Regions from separate parts of the Streptomyces sp. NPDC031100 genome, predicted to be linked through region 3. Evidence: riboswitches for the same ligand, from Rfam matches in the RefSeq annotation. Region 3 holds a riboswitch; each other region holds the start of a gene.

Region 1 (4,541 bases), on a different contig from region 3:
CCAACGGCCGATGACCTCTAACGATTGCCTGGGTAAATGGAAAGCTTCTCGCTGATCCTCGCGATTGTGGTGGTAACCGCACTCGCGTTTGATTTCACGAACGGTTTCCACGACACCGCCAACGCGATGGCCACGACCATCTCGACCGGCGCCCTCAAGCCCAAGATCGCGGTGGCCATGTCCGCCGCCCTCAACCTTGTGGGAGCTTTCCTCTCCGTGGAGGTCGCCAACACGATCTCCAAGGGTCTCGTCGACGAGACCGGCATACGTCCCGAGGTCATATTCGCCGCCTTGGTCGGCGCGATCCTCTGGAACCTGCTGACCTGGCTGGTGGGACTGCCCTCCAGCTCCTCGCACGCCCTGATGGGCGGCCTGGTCGGCGCCACCGTCGCCTCCGCAGGCTTCGGTGCCGTCCACGGTGACGTGCTCGTCACCAAGGTGCTGCTCCCGGCGGTCGCCGCCCCGATCGTGGCCGGTCTCGCGGCGATGCTCGCCACCCGGTTCTCCTACGGCATCGACAAGAACGCCGACAGCGAGGCCACCCGCAAGGGCTACCGCGCCGGCCAGATCGCCTCCGCCGGCCTGGTCTCCCTCGCCCACGGCACCAACGACGCCCAGAAGACGATGGGCATCATCACCCTCGCCCTGGTCGCCGGCGGCTCCCTCGCCCCCGGCTCCAACCCTCCCACCTGGGTCATCCTCTCCGCGGGTCTGGCCATCGCGCTAGGCACCTACATCGGCGGCTGGCGCATCATCCGCACCATGGGCAAGGGCCTGACCGACCTGGAGCCGCGCCAGGGCTTCGCCGCCCAGACCAGCGCGGCCACGGCCATCCTGGCCTCCTCCCACCTCGGCTTCTCCCTCTCCACCACCCACGTCGTCTCCGGCTCGGTGATGGGTGCGGGCCTGGGCCGCAAGGGCGGTGTGGTCCGCTGGTCCACCGCGACCCGCATGTTCGTCGCCTGGGCGCTGACCCTCCCGGCCGCCGCGCTGGTCGGCGCGGGCGCCGAGTCCGTCACGGACCTGGGTGACTGGGGCACCGCACTCGTCGCCGTCTTCCTGGTCGGCGCCAGCGCCGCGATCTGGAAGATCTCCCGCCGCGAGGTCGTCGACCACACCAACGTCAACGCCGTCGACGGCACCGCCGAGCCGGCCGGCGTGGTGACCACCGCCATCGCCGCGGTGACCCCGCCCCCCGCGGGCACCGTCACCGAGGACCTCACGGCCACCATCCCGGCCCAGACCGCCGCCGAACCGGCTCCGGCGACCCCGCCGGCCGCCACGGTCTGACCCCGAACCCGGACTCTGAAGGAAGCATCCCCATGAAGATCGACTGGGCGGCCCTCGGCTCCGTCTTCGGCGTCAGCCTCGCCGTGACCATGGGCCTGGTGGCCCTGTTCACCCTCGGCGTCACCGCGCTCGCCCGCCGGGAGAAGGCCGCGGCCCAGGGCAACTCCGCGGCGCTGGCCGTGACGAGCGCGTACGTCTGCTTCGCCGCCTGTGCGGCCGCGGTGGCGTACGGGATCCATCTGATCGTGGCGAAGGCCTGACGCCCGAGCGCACATCCTCCGCATCCGCCCTGCCGGTCCGGCGTGTTCAGCCGACCGGCAGGGCGGACGTGTGTCCGGGACGGGGTCCCACAGGGCCGTTCCACCCCGCCCGAAACAGCCGCGGTGTGGGCCTCAGCACAGTCCGGCGTCCCAGGTCAAAGGCAAGTTGACGGCCCTTCCGGGGGCGTGGTGGACTGCCCACGCCATGTACGGCGGCAGGAGAGGAAGCCGGTGCGAATCCGGCGCGGTCCCGCCACTGTCACCGGGGAAGGAATCCCGGGAGCCAGGAACTCTCACCGCCGGTCTCGTCGAACCAGGGCGCGGACACCCTGAGTGAGGACATATCGCCATGCGCGGCTGCCGTTCGAGGTTCAGTAACCGGGCCCTGCCTGCCCCCACGGCCGGCTGAGCCGATGGGTGCCGATCGCTCCTACGCGTACGGCGCCGCCGCCGGCCTTCTCGGCGACCTGCTCCTCGGTGACCCTCGCCGGGGGCATCCGGTCGCCGTGTTCGGGCGGACGGCCGCAGCCGTGGAACGCGCACTGTGGCACGACCACCGCGGCTGGGGTGCGCTGCACACCGCCGTGTGCGCCGGCGGAGCCGTCGCTCTGGGCGCCGCCGCCGAACGCGCCGTGCGCCGCTCCCCTGTCGCCTCCGTCGCGCTGACCGCCGCCGCCACCTGGGCCGTGGTCGGGGGCACTTCGCTCGCGAGGGAGGCGCGGACCGTCGGACGCGCCCTGGAGGCCGGGGACGTCGAGGCCGCACGGGCGCGGCTGCCGCATCTGTGCGGACGGGATCCGCAGGCCCTCGACGCCGACGGGATCGCCCGGGCGGTCGTGGAGTCCGTCGCCGAGAACACCTCCGACGCCGTCGTGGGCGCGCTGGTGTGGGGTGCCGTGGGCGGGGTGCCCGGGCTGCTCGGGTTCCGGGCCGTCAACACCCTGGACGCGATGGTGGGGCACAAGTCGGCCCGCCACCGCCGCTACGGCTGGGCCTCGGCCCGGCTGGACGACGTCGCGGGGTGGCCGGGGGCGCGGCTGACCGCCGTACTCGCCGCCGCGGCCGGCCCCGACCCCCGCGGCGCCGTGCGCGCCTGGCGGGCCGACGCACGCAAGCATCCGAGCCCCAACGCCGGGCCCGTCGAAGCCTCGTTCGCGGGTGCCCTCGGCGTGCGGCTGGGCGGGACGCTCTCCTACGGCGGGCGCGTCGAACACCGGCCCGTGCTGGGCGGGGGCGCCGGACGGGCCGTCCGGGTCACCGACATCGACCGGGCGGTACGGCTCTCCCGCCGCGTCGGCCTGCTCGCGCTCGGCGTCACGCTCGCTGCGCGCCGACTCGTGAAGGGACGTGGGAAGTGAACGGTGGTCTCCTCGTCGCCGGCACCACCTCCGACGCCGGCAAGAGCGTCGTGACGGCCGGGATCTGCCGGTGGCTGGTGCGCCAGGGCGTGAAGGTGGCGCCCTTCAAGGCGCAGAACATGTCCCTCAACTCCTTCGTCACGCGCGAGGGTGCCGAGATCGGGCGGGCGCAGGCGATGCAGGCCCAGGCCTGCCGGGTCGAGCCGACCGCGCTGATGAATCCCGTGCTGCTCAAGCCCGGTGGGGAACAGAGCAGTCAAGTGGTGCTGCTCGGGAAGCCCGTGGGCGAGCTGAGCGCACGCGGGTATCACGGGGGGCGCCAGCAGCAGCTCCTCGGCACCGTGCTGGAGTGTCTCGCCGAGTTGCGGGGCACGTATGACGCGGTGATCTGTGAGGGGGCCGGTTCGCCCGCGGAGATCAATCTGCGGCGGACCGACATCGTGAACATGGGGATCGCGCGGAACGCCCGGCTCCCTGTGCTTGTCGTCGGCGACATCGACCGCGGCGGCGTCTTCGCCTCCTTCTTCGGGACGGTCGCCCTGCTCTCGCCCGAGGACCAGGAGCTGGTGGCCGGCTTCCTGGTGAACAAGTTCCGCGGCGACGTCACTCTGCTGGAGCCGGGGTTGGACATGCTGCACGGGCTCACCGGGCGGCACACGTACGGCGTCCTGCCCTTCCAGCACGGGCTCGGCATCGACGAGGAGGACGGACTGCGAGTCTCCCTCCGTGGGACGGTACGCGAGTCGAACACCGCCCCGCCGGTCGGCGAGGACGTGCTGCGGGTGGCGGTGTGCGCCATCCCGCTCATGTCCAACTTCACCGACGTGGACGCACTCGCCGCCGAACCGGGTGTCGTGGTGCGGTTCGTGGACCGGCCGGAGGAGCTGGCGGACGCGGACCTCGTGGTGATCCCGGGGACTCGGGGGACGGTCAAGGCCCTCGCGTGGCTGCGGGAGCGGGGGCTCGCGGACGCCCTCGTCAGAAGGGCCGCGGAAGGACGCCCGGTCCTCGGCATCTGCGGCGGCTTCCAGATCCTCGGCGAACACATCGAGGACGAGGTCGAGTCGCGCGCCGGTCAGGTGCGGGGCCTCGGGGTACTCCCGGTGCGCGTGCGGTTCGCCCGCGAGAAGACCCTCACCCGGCCGACCGGGGAAGCCCTCGGCGAGCACGTCGAGGGGTACGAGATCCATCACGGAGTCGCCGAAGTAACCGGCGGCGAAGCCTTCCTGGACGGCTGCCGGGTCGGCCAGACCTGGGGCACGCACTGGCACGGCTCCCTGGAGTCGGACGGTTTCCGGCGGGCCTTCCTGCGCGAGGTGGCCGCCGCCGCGGGCCGCCGCTTCGTGCCGGCCCCCGACACCTCGTTCGCCGCGCTGCGCGAGGAGCAGCTCGACCGGCTCGGCGACCTGATCGAACAGCACGCGGACACCGACGCGCTCTGGCGGCTCATCGAGTCGGGCGCGCCGCAAGGACTGCCTTTCATTCCACCGGGAGCGCCTGCATGAGCACAGTGTTGTTGTTGTCGACCGCCGACACCGATCTGCTGGCGGCCCGGGCCTCCGGCGCGGCGTACCGGATCGGCAATCCGACCCGGGTCGACGTGGCCGGCGAGCTGCCCGGCCTTGTCGAGGGC
Region 2 (4,541 bases), on a different contig from region 3:
TGATGGCCATGCACTTAGGCAGCTGCAACGGTGTGGCCGCGACCTCGGTCACGCTGCTTCTGCCGGCCCTTCCGGCCTCCTTGGCCGAGACGCGGCGCGTCACCCGCCGATTCCTCGCCGCATGTGTCCTGTCGGTCTCGCTGTCGGTCTCGCCTCTGAGATGTACGCCCAGCAGACCGGCGCTTTCGCCCTGAGCCTTCACGACTCCGGCCGATGGCAGCCGCGCACCGCCCTTGGCATGGGTGCCGCCTGTACACCCTCATACCCCCTCCCCACGCCCCGCCAACGCCTACGACGGCGATGAGCCCCCCTCCCCTGCACGCCTTCTCCGAGGAGACATCATGATCGCCCCCACAATCGAGTCTGAAGTCCGCAGCTACTGCAGGAACTGGCCGGTGGTGTTCGACCAGGGGCGCGGCAGCCGCATGTTCGATCGCGACGGCCGCGTCTATCTGGACTTCTTCGCTGGTGCCAGCGCCCTGAACTACGGTCACAACCACCCCGTGCTCAAACGGGCGCTGCTCGACTACCTCGAGAAGGACGGGGTGACCCACAGCCTGGACATGTTGACCGCCGCCAAGGAGGACTTCCTCACCGAGTTCGCGGCGCGGGTGCTCGGCCCGCGCCGACTGGACTACCGGGTACAGTTCCCCGGCCCCACCGGGACCAACAGCGTGGAGGCCGCGCTCAAGCTGGCCCGCAAGGTGACGGGGCGTCAGACGATCGTCGCCTTCACCGGTGCCTTCCACGGCATGTCGCTGGGTTCACTGGCCGCTACGGGAAACGCCGCCAAGCGCGCGGGTGCCGGCGTTCCGCTCGGACACACCTTGCGCATCCCCTACGACGGGTTCGCCGGAGGCCAGGTGTCCGGGCTGAAGCTGCTGGACAGCATGCTTGCCGACAGCAGCAGCGGCCTGGATCTCCCCGCAGCCGTCATCGTGGAGACCGTGCAGGGTGAGGGCGGCGTCAACCCGGCCGGCTCGACCTGGCTCGCCGACCTCGCGGAGCTGTGCAGCCGGCGCGGCATCCTCTTGATCATCGATGACATTCAGATGGGCTGCGGCCGCACGGGGCCCTTCTTCAGCTTCGAGGCCGCCGGGATCACGCCGGACATCGTCTGCCTGTCCAAGTCCATCAGCGGATACGGCCTGCCGATGTCCCTCACGCTCTTCCGCACCGAGTTGGACGTATGGCAACCGGGCGAGCACAACGGCACGTTCCGCGGCAACAACCCGGCATTCGTGACGGCGGCCGCCGCCCTGCGGGAGTTCTGGGCGGACAGCACCCTGGAGAAGCGGACCCAGGAACGGGCCCTCCTGTTCGAGGAGAGGCTGGGCGAGCTCGCCGATCGGCACGCGGCGCATGTGGCGGAGTCGCGTGGTCGTGGCCTGGTGTGGGGTCTGGCCTTCCGGGAGCCGAGCATGGCCCGGCAGGTCGCTGACGGGGCATTCGCCCGGGGGCTCCTGGTGGAGACGTCGGGCTCCTACGACGAGGTGGTGAAGCTCATGCCGGCCCTGACCTCCACGGACGAAGAACTGACCGAGGGGCTCGGCATCCTGCAGGACTCGGTGGCGTCAGCCGTGGGTGCCTGAGCGCGCACCCGGAGCCGTCGGCGGGGCTGTCACTGGAGCCCCGCCGCGGCTCCTACCGGAGGGGCGGACCGTGTCCCGTACGGTTCCGTCGGCCGTTTTCACCGCGATCACCGTCAAGGGCCCCCGTGACCACCTCGACCGTTGTCCACGCGTAGGCCGGTGATCCGTGCAGCGTGATGACGACCTTGTCCCCGGACAGCGGGCGGTACTCACTGCGGAGCGGTCGAGTCCTCGCCTCCGCGTGGCGCGATGTGGAAGTCGAAGCCGAGTGTTCCCGGGTCGAGGGCCGTTGCCCCGCCGTCGACGGTGAGCACGGCACCGTTGACGTACGACGCGGCGGGGGAGAGCAGCCAGCCGATCGCCTCCGCGATCTCGCGCGGGTCACCCGGTCGTCCCATGGGCAGCAGCCGGGTGGCCTCTTCGTAGGCGGCCTCCACGCCCCCGTCCCGCAGGTCTGCCTCCTCCACGAAGCGCGCCATGCGTCGGTCGGCCATCTCGGTTCGTACCCAGCCGGGGCACACGATGTTGGCCCGCACCCCCTGACGCCCGTAGTCGACGGCGACGGAACGGCAGAGCTGGAGCAGGGCGGCCTTGGAGGTGGCGTACGGGGCGTTGCCCGCGCCGTTGCGCAGCGCGGACACCGATGCGACGGCGACCACCGCACCCCTGGACTCCAGCAGGTGCGGGATCGCCGCGCGCAGGAGCAGCAGCGGACCGGTGAGGTTGGTGCGCATCACTTCGTCCCAGTCGGCCGAGGACAGGTCACCGACGGCTCCTCCGCGTCCGATTCCTGCGTTGAGCACGAGTCCGTCGAGCCGTCCGTAGGAGTCCAGAGCCGCTCGCACGAGACCCTCGGCCGCATCGGGGTCCCCGACGTCCGAGGGATACGCCAGGACCCCGGTCTCGTGCGCGAGGCGTTGCAGGGGCTCGGGGCGGCGGCCGGAGACGACCACCTGGTGGCCACCCTCACGCAACAGCCGGGCCGTGGCCTCCCCGATGCCCGTGCCCCCGCCGGTCACGACGACAACCCGCTGATCCGCCACTGTGGTCAAGCTCCTTCACCGAGGTCACCTGGAGCATCCGACTCTAGGACCGACGGCTCCAGCGCTGACGACTTCCAGCCAGGGTCAGGGCCCACGGGTCGCTGGTCGCGCCCGCATGACGGCGTCTCGTCCGCGATGGGATGATGATCGGCGACAAGGCGACGGCGATCCGAGGAAGCCGGTGTGAATCCGGCGCGGTCCCGCCACTGTGATCGGTGAGCGAGTTCCGACAGGCCACTGCCCGCGTGGGGCGGGAAGGCCGGGACGAGCGACGACCCGAGAGCCAGGAGACTCACGCGGTCGCCTCCTCGACGGACACCGGGGCGGATCTCCCCGGGGGAGGGGTGGTGCGGCATGCCCGAGAGGCCGGCCGGAGAGAGGTTCGGTGACGAGGTGGTTGCGGAGGGGGCCGGCCGCCCGGTGCCGTGCCGTGTCGTCGTGTGCCGGGACTGCTGCTGCGGCAGTCCCAAGGTGATCGGCGTCGATCACGCGGCGCAGACCGCGCGTCTGCGGGCACAGGTGCCCGTGCGCATCTCCGCCTGCCTCGACGTGTGCGAGCAGGCCAACGTCATCGTCGTACAGCCTTCCGCGGCCGGCCGGGCCGCCGGTGGCCGGCCGGTATGGCTGGGGCTGGTCAACGACCCCGACGCGACGGAGGACATCACGGACTGGGTACGCGCGGGCGGCCCAGGTGTCGCACCCCTGCCGGAGATCCTCGGCCTCTACACCTTCACACCGCCGCGGCTCGCTGCGGCCTCCCGGGAGCGGCGCGGCGTCGACGGCCTTCGCTGAGAACAGGCCGGATCTTCGCCGAGAACGGGCTGACGGGACTGGGTATTTGCCGAGAGGAAGATCACGCCAAGGGGGTGCGGTCTTGGCCAGGCAGGCGGCGCGCGGTACGGTCTGTCCGATATTGACGACGGCGAGACGGAAGCCGGTGGGAATCCGGCACGGTCGCGCCACTGTATGCGAGACACCCCAAGGGCGTTTCGTGAGTCAGACCCGTGGCCGTCGTCCTGTGCACCACCGAGATGGGACGCGAACTCCCAGAGGAGGTTCTGCCATGGCGCAGACCGTCGCCCAGCCGACAGCCACCACCCCCGTCGTTCCCGCCACGTTGCCGCTGAAGGCGATAGCTCCCTGGGCTGTCTTCTTCGGCATCCTGATGCTCGTCCTGCTCTACTTCGTCGGCGCCGAGCAGGGCGTCACCTCCGTGTTCAGCGGCACGGACGTCCACGAGTGGGTGCACGACGCCCGTCACCTGCTCGGTTTCCCCTGCCACTGAGGCGGGGGACGCCGCACACCCATGAACTCCGCAACGGTAAGAAACCTCCTCGTGCGGGGCATGCTCGCCGGCCTTGCGGCCGGTGTGCTCGCCCTGGTCGCCGCCTACTTCCTCGGTGAGCCGAACGTCGACAGCGCGATCAGCTTCGAGGAAGCCCACTCCCACGAGCACGGGATGGAAGTCGTCTCCCGCTCCCTGCAGTCCACCGCCGGTCTCGCCACCGGTGTCCTCGTCTACGGGGTCGCCTTCGGCGGCATCGCGGCGCTCGCGTACTGCTTCGCGCTCGGCCGGGTGGGCCGCTTCAGCCCGCGGGCGACCGCGCTGCTGCTGTCCGGCTGCGCGCTCCTGGCCGTGTACGTCGTCCCGTTCCTGAAGTACCCGGCCAATCCGCCGTCGGTCGGCAACCCCGACACCCTCGGCAAGCGGACCGCCCTGTACTTCCTGATGATGCTGCTCAGCGTGCTCCTGGCGGTCGCCGCCACCATCCTGGGCAAGCGGCTCGCGCCCGCACTGGGCACCTGGTACGCCACCGTCGTCGCGGTGGCCGCCTTCGCCCTCGTGATCGGCCTGGCCTATGCGTTCCTGCCGGTCGTCAACGAGGTGCCGAAGGGCTTCCCGGCC
Region 3 (4,541 bases):
AGGGTGAGCCCGGCGCGTTCGACGATCCGGGTGACGGCAGCACCTTCGTAGCCTGCCTCGTCGAAGATCTCCGCGGCCGCGACGAGGAGTCGCTGGCGAGTGCGGGCGGCGCGCTCTGCGTTGGCGGTCGTCATGGAAAATCCAATCCTCGACAAAAATAGAGAACGTATTTTACGTTAGCGCAGTCACCGCAGCCAGCGGCACAGTCACTTGTCACTCAGGGGGAGAGGCAGACATGTCCCATGCGCACGGCACCGGCTTCGACATAGCACAGCTCACCACCGCGGTACCGAGAGAGCTCGTCCACAAGCGGGCACACGCCGAGGTACTGCTCACCGACTGGACCACGCACGCGGAGGACCGGCACACGGTTCGCGCCCAGTGGCCCCGCTTCCACAGCTTCTACTGGCCCCGCGACCAGCGCTTCGATCCCATGCTGTTCGTCGAGACCGTCCGGCAGACCCTGCCGCTCCTGTCCCACACCGCATACGGTGTCCCCTTCGGCAACCACCTGATCTGGGACGACTTCAGCTACCAGGTCGATCCGGGCGCCATGCTGGTCGCGGAGTCACCCGCGGATCTGGTGCTCGACATCGCCTGCGAGGACGTGCGGATCAGGAACAACAGCCTGGTGTCGATGGTCATGCACACCACCGCGTACCTGGACGGACAGCGCATGGGAACGGCCACCACCGCCTTCGCCAACCGCACCCCCGCCCTGTACCAGCGCCTGCGCGGACCGCGGCGCGACCTTGAGACCGTGCGCCGCACGGCGTTGCCGCTCGCCCCGGCGCTACGGCCCGCAGCCGTCGGTCACTGCCTGCCGTGGAACGTGGTTCTGGCCCCCACGGTCCGGGCGGACCGGTGGCAGCTGCGCGCCGACCTGGACCACCCGGTGCTGTTCGACCACCCCGTCGACCACGCACCCGGCATGCTCCTCCTGGAGGCCGTACGGCAGGCCGCGCACGCGCACCGGCCCACCGGCATGGTCAGCGGCATGTCGGTCACCTTCGACCGCTGGGTGGAACTGGACGAGCCCAGCTGGGTGTCCGTGACTCCGCTGGCCGGCGGCGATCTGAAGGTCACCATCGAACAGGACCGGACGGTCTGCCTCAGCGCCGAGGTGACGACCACACGGCCGGCCCCGGTACACAGCGCCACGCGCGTACCCGCCCTCACCTGAGGCGACCACCCTCCCTCGTCCGAGGCGACCACCCGCCCTCATCCGAGAGGCGTTCGCCCGCCCGTCGCTCCGCACAGCGACCGGCCACACCCCGCACCACCGAGGAGCTCCGGCGGCGCGGCACCCAGCCAGTCCACACGGCGGCAAACCGGCCTGCACGGCCATGAACCTGCCCGCACGGCCATGAACCCGGCTGCACCGCGACACACCGGCCCGCCCGCTCCACGCAGCTCGTAGACACCAGCGCCCGCCCGTGCCCCGATCCGGTACTCTGTGGATCGGGCGCCCAGGCGGGCGCTGTGGCAGGACACGCGGACCCCCGCCCACACGCCACGGCGACCAGGCCAGACGCCCACGGCTTGATCGAGAAGCCTTCGCCTTCGTAGCTCAGGGGATAGAGCACCGCTCTCCTAAAGCGGGTGTCGCAGGTTCGAATCCTGCCGGGGGCACAGAGAAACACCAGGTCAGGGGCCCTTCCGTCCGGCGGACGGGAGGGCCCCTGCGCTTGCAGCACACATATGGCACGCATGCCGTGCGCGCGGATGGTGGGGAGCTGTGCAGGATGCCCGTCAAGGATGAGCTGGCCCTGCGCCGGTACGAGGAGCTGGTCGACCGGCTTGAATCGCTGACCTCGCGAGGCTGCTGAGGTGGTGGCCGCACTGGAGGGCGATGCCGCGTGACGTTCGCCAGCCCGGAGCCGTCGCCGGTGACCGGGGCGGTGCGCAGGGCGCGGACTGCGCCGCGGGACTTGCCCGACCCCTGCCGGATTCGGCACCGACTGGACCAGCTGTTCCTTGACCCTCCAGACCGGCAAGCTTCAGCCCACCCGTGGCCTGTTCTGGCACTCCGCCCCCGGCACGACCACCGAGCAGAGCGTCTGGGTCCACTACGGCTTCACCGGCACAGGCATGTGGATTGCACCCGCCACGGGCCGCTGGGCAGTGCTTCTGAGCAACATGCTCTACTACACCCGCGACCGCGGCCCCCTCACCGACGTCCGTAATGCCTTCCGGGCCCTCGCCTTCAGGTAACAGAATTTCGCGCGCCAGCTTTGCGATCAGCGCTTGTGTCCTGGGACGTGCAGTGTTTCAGCAGCGCGGAAATCCAGCCGTCGACGAGTCGGTAGCGGACGATCCGGCCGTCCTTCTCGCCCTCGACGATGCCCGCGGTCCTCAGCAGGCGCAGGGCTTGGGACACGGCGGTGTCCCTCATCCCCGTGGCGACGGAGAGGTCGGAGACGGCGATGGGGCCCGCCTCGTGGAGGGCCAGTAGCAGGGACAGGCGCCCGGGGTCGGAGAGCAGGGAGAAGCGGTCGGCCCAGGCGCGTACCCGCTCGGGTTCGCCGACGGCTGCGATGGCGTCGCAGACCCGATGGCCGTCGATGGTCCGCTGCCCGGCACGTTCCGCGGGGACGAGATGCATGCACTCATCATCGCAGTCATCGGCACCCTGGCTCCATATCTGCGCAGTTGTGCAGCCTTGCAGCCTCTACCTCCCGCCTTCTAGGGTGGGCGGGCCATGGTGTTCGGGAAGACCGGTGACAGTCCCTCAGGGACTCAGTCCGGAGCGGCCCTCGCCACTGTGATCGGGGAGTTCCCGCCCCATGCGTTGCCACTGGCCTCACGGCCGGGAAGGCAGGGGCGGGCGCGATGACCCGTCAGCCAGGAGACCGGCCACGGCAGCACGAAGCTGATCCACGAGGTGTTGGAGCGTGACCGTATGACCGTGTCCCGAGGCGTGCCCGAAACCGCCGCCGCCCCTTCCTTCCGGTGGCGGCGCGAGGACACCGTCCGCACCGCCGGCCTGCTGGCTGTGATCGTCGCTCTGCACGTGGTCGCCTTCGGGATCCTCTTCCTGCTCGTGGTCCCGCACCACTACGAGGTCGGAACCAAGGCGTTCGGGGTCGGGCTGGGCATCACGGCCTACACCCTCGGTATGCGGCACGCCTTCGACGCGGACCACATAGCCGCGATCGACAACACCACCCGCAAGCTGATGGCCGACGGCAAGCGGCCGGTCTCGGTGGGCTTCTGGTTCGCGCTCGGACACTCCAGCGTGGTCGTCGTCATGGCCGCGCTGGTCGCCGGCGGCGCCAAGCTCGCGGGCACCCTGATGAACGACGGCTCCCGGACCCACCAGGTCCTCGGCACCGTGGGCACCACGGTCTCCGGCGGCTTCCTGTACCTGATCGCCGCCCTCAACCTCGTGGCGCTGTTCGGCATCGCCCGCGTCTTCAGGGCGATGCGGAACGGGCAGTACGACGAGGCCGAGCTGGAGGCCCACCTCGACTCACGCGGGTTCATGAACCGCATCCTGGGCCGGCTCACCAAGTCCATCCGCCGCCCCGGCCAGATGTTCCCGCTCGGCTTCCTCTTCGGCATCGGCTTCGACACCAGCACCGAGGTGCTGCTCCTCGCCCTGGCCGGCAACGGTGCCGCCGCCGGCCTGCCCTGGTACGCGGTCCTGTGCCTGCCCCTCCTCTTCGCGGCGGGCATGAGCCTGTTCGACACCCTCGACGGCACCTTCATGAACTTCGCCTACCAGTGGGCCTTCTCGAACCCGGTCCGCAAGGTGTTCTACAACCTCACCATCACCGGCCTGTCCATCGCGGTGGCCTTCTTCGTCGGCACGATCGAGCTGGTCGGGGTGCTGCACGACAAGCTGGGCCTGAGCGATGACGTCTCCGGCTGGATCGCGGCCCTGAACCTGGACAGTGTCGGCTACGTCATCGCCGGGCTGTTCGTGGTCGTCTGGGCCCTGGCCATCGGCTACTGGCGCCTGGCGAAGGTCGAGGAGCGCTGGAGCGCCCGCACGGCCGACAGCGGCTGACGACACAGGGGTCGTCACTTTGAACTTTGCCTTCGAACCTGATGCAGTTCCCCTACGGCGGGGCACGGACAAGTCCTCACGGCTGACGGCGGCGCCCGTCGGCAACCAGTGCGCCGCCGGAACCGCCATACGGCCCGGACCACTTGGCGATCCGGGCCGTCGCCGAAGGACCGATCAGGCCGCTGCGGCCACCGGCGCGGAGTGCTCGGCCTCGTCCAGCCACGCGATCAAGGAGGTGCGGGCGCGGGCGACCCGGGAGCGCACCGTGCCGATCGGGCAGTCGCTGACAAGGGCCGCCTCCGCGTAGGGAAGTCCCACCAACTGGGTGAGGACGAATGCCTCGCGGCGGTCGTCGGGAAGCGTGTCCAGCAGTTCGGTGAGGGCGACGCCGTCGTCGAAACCGGGCACATCGCGTGGCTGGGTGCGTTCGGCGGCCGACTGCCAGTCGTCCGTGTCCGACAAGCGGGGGCGGGACGAGCTGTAGCGGATGCTGTCGATCACGGCACGACGGGCGATGGAGAGCAGCCAG
Region 4 (4,541 bases), on a different contig from region 3:
TGGGCGGCGCGGGCGATGCGGGTCGCCGGGCGCGAGCGCAGGTAGTACGTCGTCTTCAGGCCCGACTTCCAGGCGTACGCGTACATCGAGGAGAGCTTGCCGATGGTCGGCGTCTCCATGAAGAGGTTCAGGGACTGCGCCTGGTCCAGGAACGGGGTGCGGGCCGCCGCCATGTCGATCAGGCCGCGCTGCGGGATCTCCCACGCCGTGCGGTACAGCGCCCGCACGTCGGCCGGGATCCACGCGAAGTCCTGCACCGAGCCATTGGAGTCGCGCAGCGCCTCGCGGGTGCGCGCGTCCCAGACGCCCAGCTCCTTGAGGTCCTGCACCAGGTAGGAGTTGACCTGCAGGAACTCGCCGGACAGCGTCTCGCGCTTGAACAGGTTGGAGACCTGCGGCTCGATGCACTCGTACACGCCCGCGATGGAGGCGATGGTGGCGGTCGGCGCGATGGCGAGCAGCAGCGAGTTGCGCATGCCGACCGCGGCGATCCGCTCGCGCAGGGCCGCCCAGCGCTCCGGCCAGGTCAGGCGAACGCCCGGGAAATGGTCGGGGTGCAGGACACCCTGGGCGGTACGGGTCTTCTCCCAGGCCGGCAGCGGGCCGCTGCGCTCGGCGAGGTCGGCGGAGGCCTCGTACGCGGCGAGCATGATGCGCTCGGCGATCCGCGTGGACAGGGCCTTGGCCTCGTCCGAGTCGAAGGGCAGACGCAGCTTGAAGAAGACGTCCTGCAGACCCATGGCGCCGAGGCCGACGGGCCGCCACTTGGCGTTCGACCGGCCCGCCTGCTCGGTCGGGTAGAAGTTGATGTCGACGACGCGGTCGAGGAAGGTGACGGCGGTGCGGACCGTCTCGTCCAGCCGCTCCCAGTCGATGTCGCCGCCTGCGACGAACGCGCCCAGGTTCACCGAACCCAGGTTGCAGACCGCCGTCTCGCCGTCGTCCGTGACCTCCAGAATCTCCGTGCAGAGGTTGGAGGAGTGGACGACATGGCCCGGCAGGGCCGTCTGGTTGGCCGTCCGGTTGGCGGCGTCCTTGAAGGTCATCCAGCCGTTGCCGGTCTGCGCGAGGGTACGCATCATCCGGCCGTACAGGTCGCGGGCCGGGATGGTCTTCTTCGCGAGCCCCGCCGCCTCCGCCTTGCGGTAGGCCGCGTCGAACTCCGCGCCCCACACGTCGACCAGCTCCGGCACGTCCGCCGGGGAGAACAGCGACCACTGCTCGTCCAGGTTGACCCGGCGCATGAACTCGTCCGGGATCCAGTGCGCCAGGTTGAGGTTGTGCGTACGGCGGGCGTCCTCACCGGTGTTGTCGCGCAGCTCCAGGAACTCCTCGATGTCGGAGTGCCAGGTCTCCAGGTACACCGCGGCCGCGCCCTTGCGCCGGCCGCCCTGGTTCACGGCGGCGACGGAGGCGTCCAGGGTCTTCAGGAACGGGACGATGCCGTTGGAGTGCCCGTTGGTGCCGCGGATCAGCGAACCACGGCTGCGGATCCGGGAGTACGACAGACCGATGCCGCCGGCGTGCTTGGAGAGGCGGGCGACCTGGTGGTAGCGGTCGTAGATGGAGTCCAGCTCGTCCAGGGGGGAGTCGAGGAGGTAGCAGGACGACATCTGGGGGTGCCGCGTGCCGGAGTTGAAGAGCGTGGGGGAGGAGGGCAGGTAGTCGAGGCGGCTCATGAGCCCGTAGAGCGCGGCGACTTCGTCCAGTGCGCGGGCGGTGTCGTCCTCGGCGAGGCCGCTCGCCACCCGGAGCATGAAGTGCTGGGGCGTCTCGATCACCTTGCGGGTGATCGGGTGCCGGAGCAGGTAGCGGCTGTGCAGGGTGCGCAGGCCGAAGTAGCCGAAGCGGTCGTCGGCGTCCGCGTCGACCAGTGCGTCGAGGCGCTCCGCGTGCAGCCGCACGAACTCGGCGGTCCGGTCGGCGACGAGCCCTTCCCGGTGTCCCACGGCCACGGACTCGGTGAAGGACGTCACGCCCTGCGAGGCGGCCTCGGCGCGGATGGAGAGGGTCAGCAGCCGGGCGGCCAGCCGCGAGTAGGCGGGGTCCTCGGAGATGAGTCCGGCGGCCGCCTCGGTGGCCAGCTCGCGCAGCTCCGTCTCGTCCGCGCGAGCGGACCGGCCCCGCAGCGCGGCCGCGGCGACCCGGCCGGGGTCGGCGTCGGGGAGGTCGGCGGTCAGCTCGGTCAGGGTCCGCAGCAGCGCGGCACCGGGACCGTCGGTCTCCACCGGGGCTTCGATGGCCTCGATGGCTGAAGCCGGGTCGGCTGGCGCGATGGTCACGTGGGGCTCTCCCTCGCTCGGCACGGGGGCCTTGCGGAGGGCAGGGGGCAGCACGAGCGCACACGGCGTCGCGTCCACCGGCCCACTCCACGAGGCCCGGACGTCTGAAGGCACCCGGACCGGACGGCCGGGCGCACGCTGCCGGCAGGTCCTCGGACTGACACAGGCGTGCGGATGCACGCAAGTACACCGTTGCGGGACAGTTCCGGATTCGCACCGGATTCCCCTGCGGCGACAGCGAGGATGAGCATACATCTAGTGCCGGGTCGTGGTGTCACCCCCAGATGTTGTGTCTGTTGTGTGTCGTGGTGGCTTCAGAGCGTCAACTTGTGTATGGCGGGAGGCATGAGAACGGGCCGCCGTTGTTGCTCGATGCCGGCGGCCCGCTGCGGGTTGTGCGCTCCCTAGGGTGTTGCCGTCGGGGTCAGTTCCACCTGGACCCCCGGCTCGCCCGCGTCCGCCGTGTAGTCCTCCGGCCTGGTCTCGTCCAGGCCCTCGGGGGCCTTCACGGCCCTCAGGACGAGGGTGAGGACCACGGTGACCACGACGTTGAGGACGAACGCCGTCAGGCCGATGTAACCGATCTCCCCGATGCCCGGGATCTCCTTGGCGTTGCCGCCGAAGTGCTTCTGTGCCGGGTTCGTCGGGGAGGCGATCCCGTACGCGGCGAGCGTGCCGTAGACCATGCCGACCGCCCAGCCGGCGAGCAGCGCCCAGCGGTGGAGCCAGCGCGTGAAGAGGCCGCCGACCAGGGCCGGGAAGGTCTGCAGGATCCAGATGCCGCCCAGCAGCTGGAAGTTGATGGCGACCGTCTTGTCCATCGTCAGGACGAAGACCAGCGCGCCCACCTTCACCAGCAGCGAGACGAGCTTGGAGACCCGGGTCTCCTGCTCGGCCGTGGCGTCGGGCTTGATGAAGTCCTTGTAGATGTTGCGGGTGAAGAGGTTCGCCGCCGCGATGGACATGATGGCCGCGGGCACGAGGGCGCCGATGCCGATCGCCGCGAAGGCCACGCCCGCGAACCAGTTGGGGAACATGTCCTCGAACAACTGCGGGATCGCCAGCTGGTTGTTGGAGACCTTCACCCCGGCCGCGATCGCCATGAAGCCGAGGAGGGCCAGCAGGCCCAGCATCAGCGAGTACAGCGGCAGGATCGTGGTGTTGCGCCGGATCACCTCACGGCTGCGGGAGGACAGCGTCGCGGTGATCGAGTGCGGGTACATGAACAGCGCGAGCGCCGAGCCGAGCGCCAGCGTGGCGTACGTCCACTGGCCCGCGGGGGCCGGTACGAGACCGCCCGCACCCGCCGCCGTGAACTTGTCGCCGGCCTTGGCGAAGATGTGGTCGAACCCGCCCAGCTTGATCGGGATGTAGATGATCGCCACCGCGATGACGATGTAGATCAGCGTGTCCTTCACGAACGCGATCAGCGCGGGCGCCCGCAGACCCGAGGAGTAGGTGTACGCGGCCAGCACGCCGAAGGCTATGAGCAGCGGCAGGTCCTTGACGAACCAGTTGGTGTTCTCGCCGCCGCCGACGCCCATCACGTCCAGCACGGCCTGGATGCCGACGAGCTGGAGCGCGATGTAGGGCATCGTCGCCAGGATGCCGGTGACCGCCACGGCCAGCGACAGGCCCTTGGAGCCGAAGCGGCCGCGCACGAAGTCCGAGGTCGTGACGTAGCCGTGGCGGTGCGAGACCGACCACAGGCGGGGCAGGAACGTGAAGATCAGCGGGTAGACCAGGATCGTGTACGGCACCGCGAAGAAGCCGGCCGCGCCCGCCGCGTAGATCGCCGCCGGTACGGCGACGAAGGTGTACGCCGTGTACAGGTCGCCGCCGAGCAGGAACCAGGTGATCCAGGTGCCGAACGACCGTCCGCCCAGGCCCCATTCGTCCAGGGAGTGCTCGTCGTCGGCCCGGCGCCAGCGCGCCGCGAGGAAGCCCATGACCGTGACGGCCAGGAAGAAGAAGATGAAGACGCCGAGCGCGACGCCGTTGACGCCGTCCTTCATCGGGCCGCCCCCTCGTTCTGCGTGGCCCTGCGGGCGTTCTGGTCACGCTGCCACAGCTTGTACGCGATCATCGTGAGGGCGGTGGAGATGACGACCCACAGCATCTGGTACCAGTAGAAGAACGGGATCCCGATGAGCGCCGGATCCTTCTTGCCGTACGAGCCCACCCACAGCATCGCCACGAAGGGCGCGACGAGACACAGACCGATGATCACGCGGACCGGTGTCACGACCGGTGGTCTCA

Evidence for each region. A riboswitch is a leader RNA that binds a small molecule or an ion and turns the genes downstream of it on or off. The one in region 3 is predicted to bind cobalamin.
Region 1: linked by a shared signal. The riboswitch ahead of ACZ5DS_RS00335 (cobalamin biosynthesis protein) and the one ahead of nicT (Nickel transporter NicT) in region 3 are both predicted to bind cobalamin.
Region 2: linked by a shared signal. The riboswitch ahead of ACZ5DS_RS05445 ((2Fe-2S) ferredoxin domain-containing protein) and the one ahead of nicT (Nickel transporter NicT) in region 3 are both predicted to bind cobalamin.
Region 4: linked by a shared signal. The riboswitch ahead of ACZ5DS_RS12965 (ribonucleoside-diphosphate reductase subunit alpha) and the one ahead of nicT (Nickel transporter NicT) in region 3 are both predicted to bind cobalamin.

What each region holds. Positions count from the first base shown of each region.
Region 1 covers NZ_JBVIGN010000001.1:63,065-67,605, forward strand. Annotated here, with positions in the region: gene ACZ5DS_RS00325 (inorganic phosphate transporter) at 37-1,290, shown strand; gene ACZ5DS_RS00330 (hypothetical protein) at 1,323-1,550, shown strand; cobalamin riboswitch at 1,724-1,862, shown strand; gene ACZ5DS_RS00335 (cobalamin biosynthesis protein) at 1,964-2,908, shown strand; gene ACZ5DS_RS00340 (cobyric acid synthase) at 2,905-4,413, shown strand; gene cobN (cobaltochelatase subunit CobN) at 4,410-4,541, shown strand, end outside.
Region 2 covers NZ_JBVIGN010000002.1:264,876-269,416, forward strand. Annotated here, with positions in the region: gene ectB (diaminobutyrate--2-oxoglutarate transaminase) at 342-1,592, shown strand; gene ACZ5DS_RS05440 (SDR family NAD(P)-dependent oxidoreductase) at 1,802-2,635, opposite strand; cobalamin riboswitch at 2,807-2,929, shown strand; gene ACZ5DS_RS05445 ((2Fe-2S) ferredoxin domain-containing protein) at 2,990-3,427, shown strand; cobalamin riboswitch at 3,518-3,663, shown strand; gene ACZ5DS_RS05450 (CbtB domain-containing protein) at 3,699-3,920, shown strand; gene ACZ5DS_RS05455 (CbtA family protein) at 3,942-4,541, shown strand, end outside.
Region 3 covers NZ_JBVIGN010000008.1:398,357-402,897, reverse strand. Annotated here, with positions in the region: gene ACZ5DS_RS24545 (ScbR family autoregulator-binding transcription factor) at 1-134, opposite strand, end outside; gene ACZ5DS_RS24540 (ScbA/BarX family gamma-butyrolactone biosynthesis protein) at 236-1,183, shown strand; tRNA gene ACZ5DS_RS24535 (tRNA-Arg) at 1,560-1,632, shown strand; gene ACZ5DS_RS24530 (hypothetical protein) at 1,689-1,829, shown strand; partial or broken gene ACZ5DS_RS24525 (serine hydrolase domain-containing protein) at 1,930-2,214, shown strand; gene ACZ5DS_RS24520 (ArsR/SmtB family transcription factor) at 2,207-2,605, opposite strand; cobalamin riboswitch at 2,686-2,875, shown strand; gene nicT (Nickel transporter NicT) at 2,903-4,012, shown strand; gene ACZ5DS_RS24510 (sigma-70 family RNA polymerase sigma factor) at 4,187-4,541, opposite strand, start outside.
Region 4 covers NZ_JBVIGN010000004.1:236,283-240,823, forward strand. Annotated here, with positions in the region: gene ACZ5DS_RS12965 (ribonucleoside-diphosphate reductase subunit alpha) at 1-2,282, opposite strand, end outside; cobalamin riboswitch at 2,409-2,533, opposite strand; gene mctP (monocarboxylate uptake permease MctP) at 2,687-4,297, opposite strand; gene ACZ5DS_RS12975 (DUF3311 domain-containing protein) at 4,294-4,541, opposite strand, start outside.